Regions from separate parts of the Actinoplanes sp. SE50/110 genome, predicted to be linked through region 2. Evidence: predicted binding sites of a transcription regulator. Region 2 holds the regulator's gene; each other region holds the start of a gene.
What was found. The regulator HrcA, encoded in region 2, represses chaperone genes, less so after heat shock. The targets are predictions, from matches to a motif close to GGTTNGCACNCTCNNNNNGAGNGTGCNAACC.
Positions count from the first base shown of each region.

Region 1: a site for HrcA is predicted at 725-755, ahead of ACSP50_RS38540 (FmdB family zinc ribbon protein). Genes of this name have one in related genera too.
Region 3: a site for HrcA is predicted at 1,644-1,674, ahead of groL (chaperonin GroEL). Genes of this name have one in related genera too.

Region 1 is NZ_LT827010.1:8,630,613-8,632,855, forward strand. Features, by position in the region: gene ACSP50_RS38535 (5-formyltetrahydrofolate cyclo-ligase) at 1-592, shown strand, start outside; gene ACSP50_RS38540 (FmdB family zinc ribbon protein) at 777-1,133, shown strand; gene ACSP50_RS38545 (hypothetical protein) at 1,410-1,916, shown strand; gene ACSP50_RS38550 (hypothetical protein) at 2,120-2,243, opposite strand, start outside.
Region 2 is NZ_LT827010.1:1,468,352-1,470,594, forward strand. Features, by position in the region: gene hemW (radical SAM family heme chaperone HemW) at 1-135, shown strand, start outside; gene ACSP50_RS06580 (DUF4870 domain-containing protein) at 125-508, opposite strand; gene hrcA (heat-inducible transcriptional repressor HrcA) at 635-1,657, shown strand; gene dnaJ (molecular chaperone DnaJ) at 1,692-2,243, shown strand, end outside.
Region 3 is NZ_LT827010.1:8,790,626-8,792,868, forward strand. Features, by position in the region: gene groL (chaperonin GroEL) at 1-1,451, opposite strand, end outside; gene ACSP50_RS39400 (GNAT family N-acetyltransferase) at 1,838-2,243, shown strand, end outside.

The DNA of each region.
Region 1 (2,243 bases), 2.1 Mb from region 2:
GGAAAAATCACCCTTTGACAAGATCACTCTGCGCACACAACTACTCACCGCACGTCGATCACGATCGGCCGCCGACCGAGCCGTCGCCGCCACCCAACTTCACGATCACATTCTTGCCCTGGTACGGCGCGCCACCCCCCGAACCATCGCCGCGTATGTCCCGTCGGGCCCGGAGCCCGGCGGCCCCACCCTGCCCGACCTGCTGCGGGCCGCCCTCCCGCCCGGCGGCCGCCTGCTCCTGCCCGTCCTGCTGCCCGACAACGATCTCGACTGGGCGGAGTACACCGGCTCCCTAACCCCCGCCTCGCGCGGCCTGCACGAGCCCACCGGCCCACGCCTGGGCGTCACCGCGCTCACCTCGGCCGACCTCATCCTCGTTCCGGCCCTCGCCGTGGGCCGCGACGGCATTCGCATGGGTCGCGGGGGTGGCTCCTACGACCGCGCGCTGTCCCGCCTGCCCTCCCCGGGCCCGCTGGTGGTGGCTCTGCTCCACGACGGCGAAATCCTCGACCGGGTCCCGTCCGAGCCCCACGACCGCCCGGTCCACGGCGTGCTCACCCCGTCCGCCGGCTTCATCGCCTGCCCGGCCTGAGAGGTCCGGGCCGCTGGCGCCCGCCGCTGAGCGGGGCGTCCGAGCCGTCGGGTCGCCTACTTCGTCACATCCGGCGGCGCGCCGGGCCTCAGACCCGGCCCGGAGTGGACGAATTGACCTCCGATGCCGCAACATTGGCACTCGGAGTTGGCGAGTGCCAGCAGCCGACAGATCCGGAGGAGCCGTGCCTACCTACCAGTACGCCTGCACCGAGTGCGGTGAGCAGCTCGAAGCCGTTCAGTCGTTCTCCGACCCGGCGCTGACCGAATGCCCGAACTGCCACGGCAAGCTCCGTAAGGTGTTCAACTCGGTCGGCATCGTCTTCAAGGGCTCCGGCTTCTACCGCAACGACTCCCGGTCGGGCAGCGTCAGCGCCGAGAAGTCGGGCGGCTCCGGCGACACCGCGAAGGACACCTCCACCAAGTCGGAGAGCACCTCGACCGCCGCCGCGCCGGCCACCACGACCACGAGCAGCGCCCCGTCGACATCCTCGTCGACCACCAGCTCCTCGTCCGGCGCGAAGGCCGCCGCCGCCTCCTGATCCACCGAACCATCCGAAGGGCGTGCCACCCGGCGCGCCCTTCGCCATGTGCGCCGCCGCCGGTCATCCGCGCGGCCTTCCGAACGCTCTCCAGTTGTCAAGCGACACCGCGTCAGGCCCGCCTCCTCCTGCCGCGGCCCCACACTAAACCGGCCCACCGACATTTCTCCGGTCGTCCACAGTGCGGGGTTGTCCACAGGCCTGGCGGCAGCCGGGCCGGAAATCGCCTAGCGTCGCCCGCCGGAACACCCGCGACCGGTGACGGAGGGCACGACGATGGGCAGATCCCGGGAACGTCTGGATCCGGTGCGCTGGCGTGCGCCGGGCCGTGGCTCCCTGCTGCGACTCACCGTGATCACCGCATTGCTCGCCACGGCAGCGGCAGCGGTCCTGGTCTGGTCGCGTTCCCCGGGGACGTCCTGCACGACCGCGGGCCCGGCACCGGCGAAACGATCGAGCAGCCCCCGAGCTCCGGTCCGCCCCTCCGCCTCCCCGGCCCCGCAAGGCAGGCCACCGATCCCGGACGGCACCGTCGGCGTACCGGTGCGACTGGCCGACCCGACCGCCCTGGCCCTGGTTCACCCCGGCAACCGGGTCGACCTCATCCGCCTGGGTGACCGGGCGGACGGCACCCCGATCGCCAGCGCCGCCTTGGTCCTCGACGTGACCGGCGCCGATGACCCGGCAAGCGGCGGTCTCCTGCTGGCGCTCGGCCCGGCTCAGGCGCAGCGGGCGCTCACTCCACCGGGCAGCGGCTTCGCCATCCTGATCCGGCCCGGCTGACCGCCGCCGTCGAAGGACCGGCTCAGCGCCACCGTCGAAGGACCGGCTCAGCGCCACCGTCGAAGGACCGGCTCAGCGCCACCGTCGAAGGACCGGCTCAGCGCCACCGCGGAGGAATCCGGACAGCCGGATCCGCACCTCCCCGGCGGTCGCCGGGGAGGAGGGCGTCAGGACCCGTCGACGTACCGCCACGGGGTCGAAAATCAATCCCAGTGCGGCGGACGATCGTCGAGCAGGCGATCGTCGTTGGAGTAGTCACGCTCGCCCCAGCCACGCTCGGTGTCGTCCCGAGTCTGGTCGGGCAGCAGCGGAGCCTCCTCCGACTCG
Region 2 (2,243 bases):
GTCGACGCGAAGGCCGCGAAACAGGCGCTGGACGACGGCCTGCTCGATCCGGAGGCCTACGCCGCGGGCCGGTTGGTGCTCACCCTGAACGGGCGGCTGCTGGCCGATGCGGTGATCCGGGACGTCATTCCCTGATGAACCGCGCGGTGGCCGGGTAGTCGTACGGCTCGCCACCCAGGGCCCGGGTGCCGGCGATCAGGCCGAAGATGACCGCCACGGCCGCCGCGACCGGCACGATGACGGTGCCCACCGCGAGCCACCGGGTCGCCCAGCCGACCAGCGCGACGATCGTCCAGAGGATCTGGAAGTTCAGCGCCTGGACCGCCGCGGCCCGCACCGTCGGACTCCGGCCACCCTGGTTGAGCAGGGCGAGCAGCGGCGCCACCCAGCCCGCCACGCCGCCCAGGAGGGCACCCGCGGCACCGCCGACGTGTGCCGTCATCACCCAGTTCCGCTCCAGGCTGTAGCCGGGTCGCGGCTGTCGGCCGTACTGTTTCGGTTCCGCCATGACTGTCACGGTAGGTCCGCCGCCGTAAATACCGGAAGCGGTCCGTCCTTTCGATCATCGCGCTGCAGCCAGCGGCGACGTAGACTGGCACTCTGTCCGCGGGAGTGCCAGAGGGGGAGGGGTCATATGAGTCTGGATGACCGCAAGCTCGAGGTGTTGCGGGCAATCGTCGAGGACTACGTCAAGACTCGCGAGCCGGTCGGCAGCAAAGCGCTGGTCGAGCGGCATCAGCTGGGCGTCTCGTCGGCCACGGTGCGCAACGACATGGCCGTGCTGGAGGAGGAGGGCTACATCCGGCAGCCGCACACCAGTGCCGGCCGGGTCCCCACCGACGCCGGCTACCGGCTGTTCGTCGACCGCCTCACCCGGATCAAGCCGCTCAGCCCGGCCGAGCGCCGCGCGATCGAGCGCTTCATGGTCGGTGCCGTCGACCTCGACGATGTGGTGCACCGCACCGTCCGGCTGCTCGCCACGCTGACCCGCCAGGTCGCGGTCGTGCAGTATCCGAGCCTGTCCCGCTCCTCGGTGCGGCACCTGGAGCTGGTGCCGATCTCCACCACCCGGCTGATGCTCGTCATGATCACCGACACCGGCCGGGTCGAGCAGCGCCTCGTCGAGATGCCCGCCCCGGTTCCGGAAGGCGACGTGTGGGACCTGCGCCGCCGGGTCAACGAGAAACTCGCCGGTCAGCGCCTCGCCGACACCCCGCCCCTGGTGCAGAAACTCGTCGAGGAGTGCGCTCCGGAGCGCCGCGGTGACATGGCCTGCCTGGCCACCGTGCTGCTGGAGACTCTGGTCGACCGGAGTGAGGAGCGCCTCGCACTCGCCGGGACGGCCAACCTGACCCGCGGCGGTGTGCTGGACTTTCAGGGCACGCTGCGCCCCGTTCTCGAAGCGCTGGAGGAGGAGGTCATCCTGCTCAAGCTGATCGGGGATCTGGAGCCCAGCACCACCCGGGTCCGGATCGGCGACGAGAACGAGATCGACAACCTCCGGTCGGCGTCCGTGGTCAGCACCGGTTACGGACCGGGTGCCACGATCGTTGGTGGGCTCGGCGTGCTGGGGCCGACCCGGATGGACTACCCCGGCACCATCGCTACTGTTCGTGCAGTGGCACGCTACGTTGGCGACCTGTTGGCACAGAATTGACGGATCCGCGCAGACATTGAGGACTCCAAACCCCGTGGCCAAGGACTACTACGGAATTCTCGGCGTGAGCCGGGAAGCCACCGACGACGAGATCAAGCGCGCCTACCGCAAACTGGCTCGGCAATACCATCCGGACGTCAACCCCGATCCGGAGGCACACGAGAAGTTCAAGGACATCAACGCGGCCTACGAGGTCCTGTCCGACGACCAGAAGCGGCAGATCGTCGATCTCGGCGGTGACCCGCTCGCACCCGGCGGCGGCATGCCCGGCGGCGGACCCGGCGGCGCCGGCCCGTTCGTCGGCTTCCAGGACATCATGGACGCGTTCTTCGGCACCGCGGCCGGCGGCGGCAGCCGCGGCCCGCGCCCGCGGACCCGTCCCGGCGCCGACGCGATCCTCCGCCTCGAACTCGACCTGGTCGAGACCGCCTTCGGCGTCGAGGCCCCGATCACCGTCGACACCGCGGTGCTCTGCACCCAGTGCTCCGGCGCCGGCACCGCCCCCGGCACCCACCTGGCCACCTGCGAGGTGTGCGGCGGCCGCGGTGAGGTCCAGTCGGTCCAGCGCACCTTCCTCGGCCAGGTC
Region 3 (2,243 bases), 1.9 Mb from region 2:
ACGTACTCACCGGTCGCGGCGTTCAGGCCGTGACCCGCCTCGAGGTTGCGCACCTTCTCCACCACGACGCCGCCCTCGAGGCCGGCGTTCACGGCGATCTGACGCAGCGGGGCGTCGAGCGCGACCTTGACGATGTTGGCACCGGTCGCCTCGTCGCCGACCAGGTCCAGCTTGTCGAACGCGGTCTTGCCGGCCTGCACCAGGGCGACGCCACCACCGGGCACGATGCCCTCCTCGACGGCCGCCTTCGCGTTGCGAACAGCGTCCTCGATGCGGTGCTTGCGCTCCTTGAGCTCGACCTCGGTGGCCGCGCCGACCTTGATCACCGCAACGCCGCCGGCCAGCTTGGCCAGCCGCTCCTGCAGCTTCTCCCGGTCGTAGTCGGAGTCGGACCGCTCGATCTCGGCGCGGATCTGGTTGACCCGGCCCTGGATCTGCTCGCCGTTGCCGGCGCCGTCGACGACGGTGGTCTCGTCCTTGGTGATGACGACCTTGCGGGCCTGGCCCAGCAGGGACAGGTCGGCGGCGTCCAGCTTGAGGCCGACCTCCTCGCTGATGACGGCGCCACCGGTGAGGATGGCGATGTCCTCCAGCATGGCCTTGCGGCGGTCACCGAAGCCGGGGGCCTTGACGGCGACCGACTTGAAGGTGCCACGGACCTTGTTGACGACCAGGGTGGCCAGGGCCTCGCCCTCGACGTCCTCGGCGATGATCACCAGCGGCTTGCCGGACTGCATGACCTTCTCGAGGATCGGCAGCAGGTCCTTGACGTTGGAGATCTTGCTGTTCGCGATCAGGATGTACGGGTCGTCGAAGACGGCCTCCATCCGCTCGGCGTCGGTCATGAAGTACGCCGAGATGTAGCCCTTGTCGAAGCGCATACCCTCGGTGAGCTCCAGCTCCAGCCCGAAGGTGTTGCTCTCCTCGACGGTGATGACGCCTTCCTTGCCGACCTTGTCCATGGCCTCGGCGATGATCTCGCCGACCGTGGAGTCACCGGCGGAGATGGAGGCGGTGGAGGCGATCTGCTCCTTGGTCTCCACATCCTTGGCGAGCTGCTGGAGGCCCTCGGAGACGCTGGCCACCGCGGCCTCGATGCCCCGCTTCAGGGCCATCGGGTTCGCGCCGGCGGCGACGTTGCGCAGGCCCTCGCGGACCAGCGCCTGAGCGAGGACGGTCGCCGTCGTCGTGCCGTCACCGGCGACGTCGTCGGTCTTCTTGGCGACCTCCTTGACCAGCTCGGCGCCGATCTTCTCGAAGGTGTCCTCGAGCTCGATCTCCTTGGCGATGGATACACCATCGTTGGTGATCGTGGGGGCGCCCCACTTCTTCTCGAGAACGACGTTGCGGCCCTTCGGGCCGAGGGTCACCTTGACCGCGTCGGCGAGCTGGTTCATGCCCCGCTCGAGGCCCCGGCGAGCCTCCTCGTCGAATGCGATGATCTTGGCCATACGGCGTTGTCCTCCTGGACATTCGCGGGTGAGGGCCGGTCTGACCCGCTCCCGCACACTCTTTGAGGAAGTCTGTGGACGTCACCACCTGGCGATGTGACGTCCTCAGGCCGAGCCGGATAGCCCGCGACGACCGGTTTCGTGTCGCGGCGCCGATGGCGGCGTCGCGACCGGAACCCCACCGTCCCGACCTGCTGGCACTCACACCTCGTGAGTGCCAATCACTTGTTTAGCACTCCCGGGTACCGAGTGCAAGAAACCCCATCTTCCCGCGAAACCCCGGTGCCCGGCCCGCAAACCGACTAAAGATCTTCAACCGCAGGTGGGAGGGTCCCGTTTGCGGCAACATGCTTGCCGCAACCCGCCGTGGCGAGTACTGAGGACGCATGGAGAGTTGGATGGTGCGCCGGATCACCGCCCGTGACGCCGGGCGGATGCGCGCCCTGCGGCTGGAGATGCTGGCCGACAGTCCGCTCGCCTTCCTGGAGACCCTCGCCCAGGCCGCCGCCCGCTCGCACGAGGGTTACCGGCGGCGGCTGGACATGGCCGCCGACGGGCCGGAGCTCGCCCAGTTCGTCACCGATCCGGGCGACGGGCCGCTGCTCGGGCACGCCGGCGGCACCGCGATCCCGGACGATCCGCTGGTCACCGTCGTCTTCTCGGTCTACCTGACGCCGGCCGCCCGGGGCGGCAAGATGCTGGCCAGCCTGATCGAGGCGATCGCCGACTGGTCCACCGCGGCCGGGCGGCACGAGCTGATGCTCGAGGTGGTGACCGGCAACGACCGGGCCG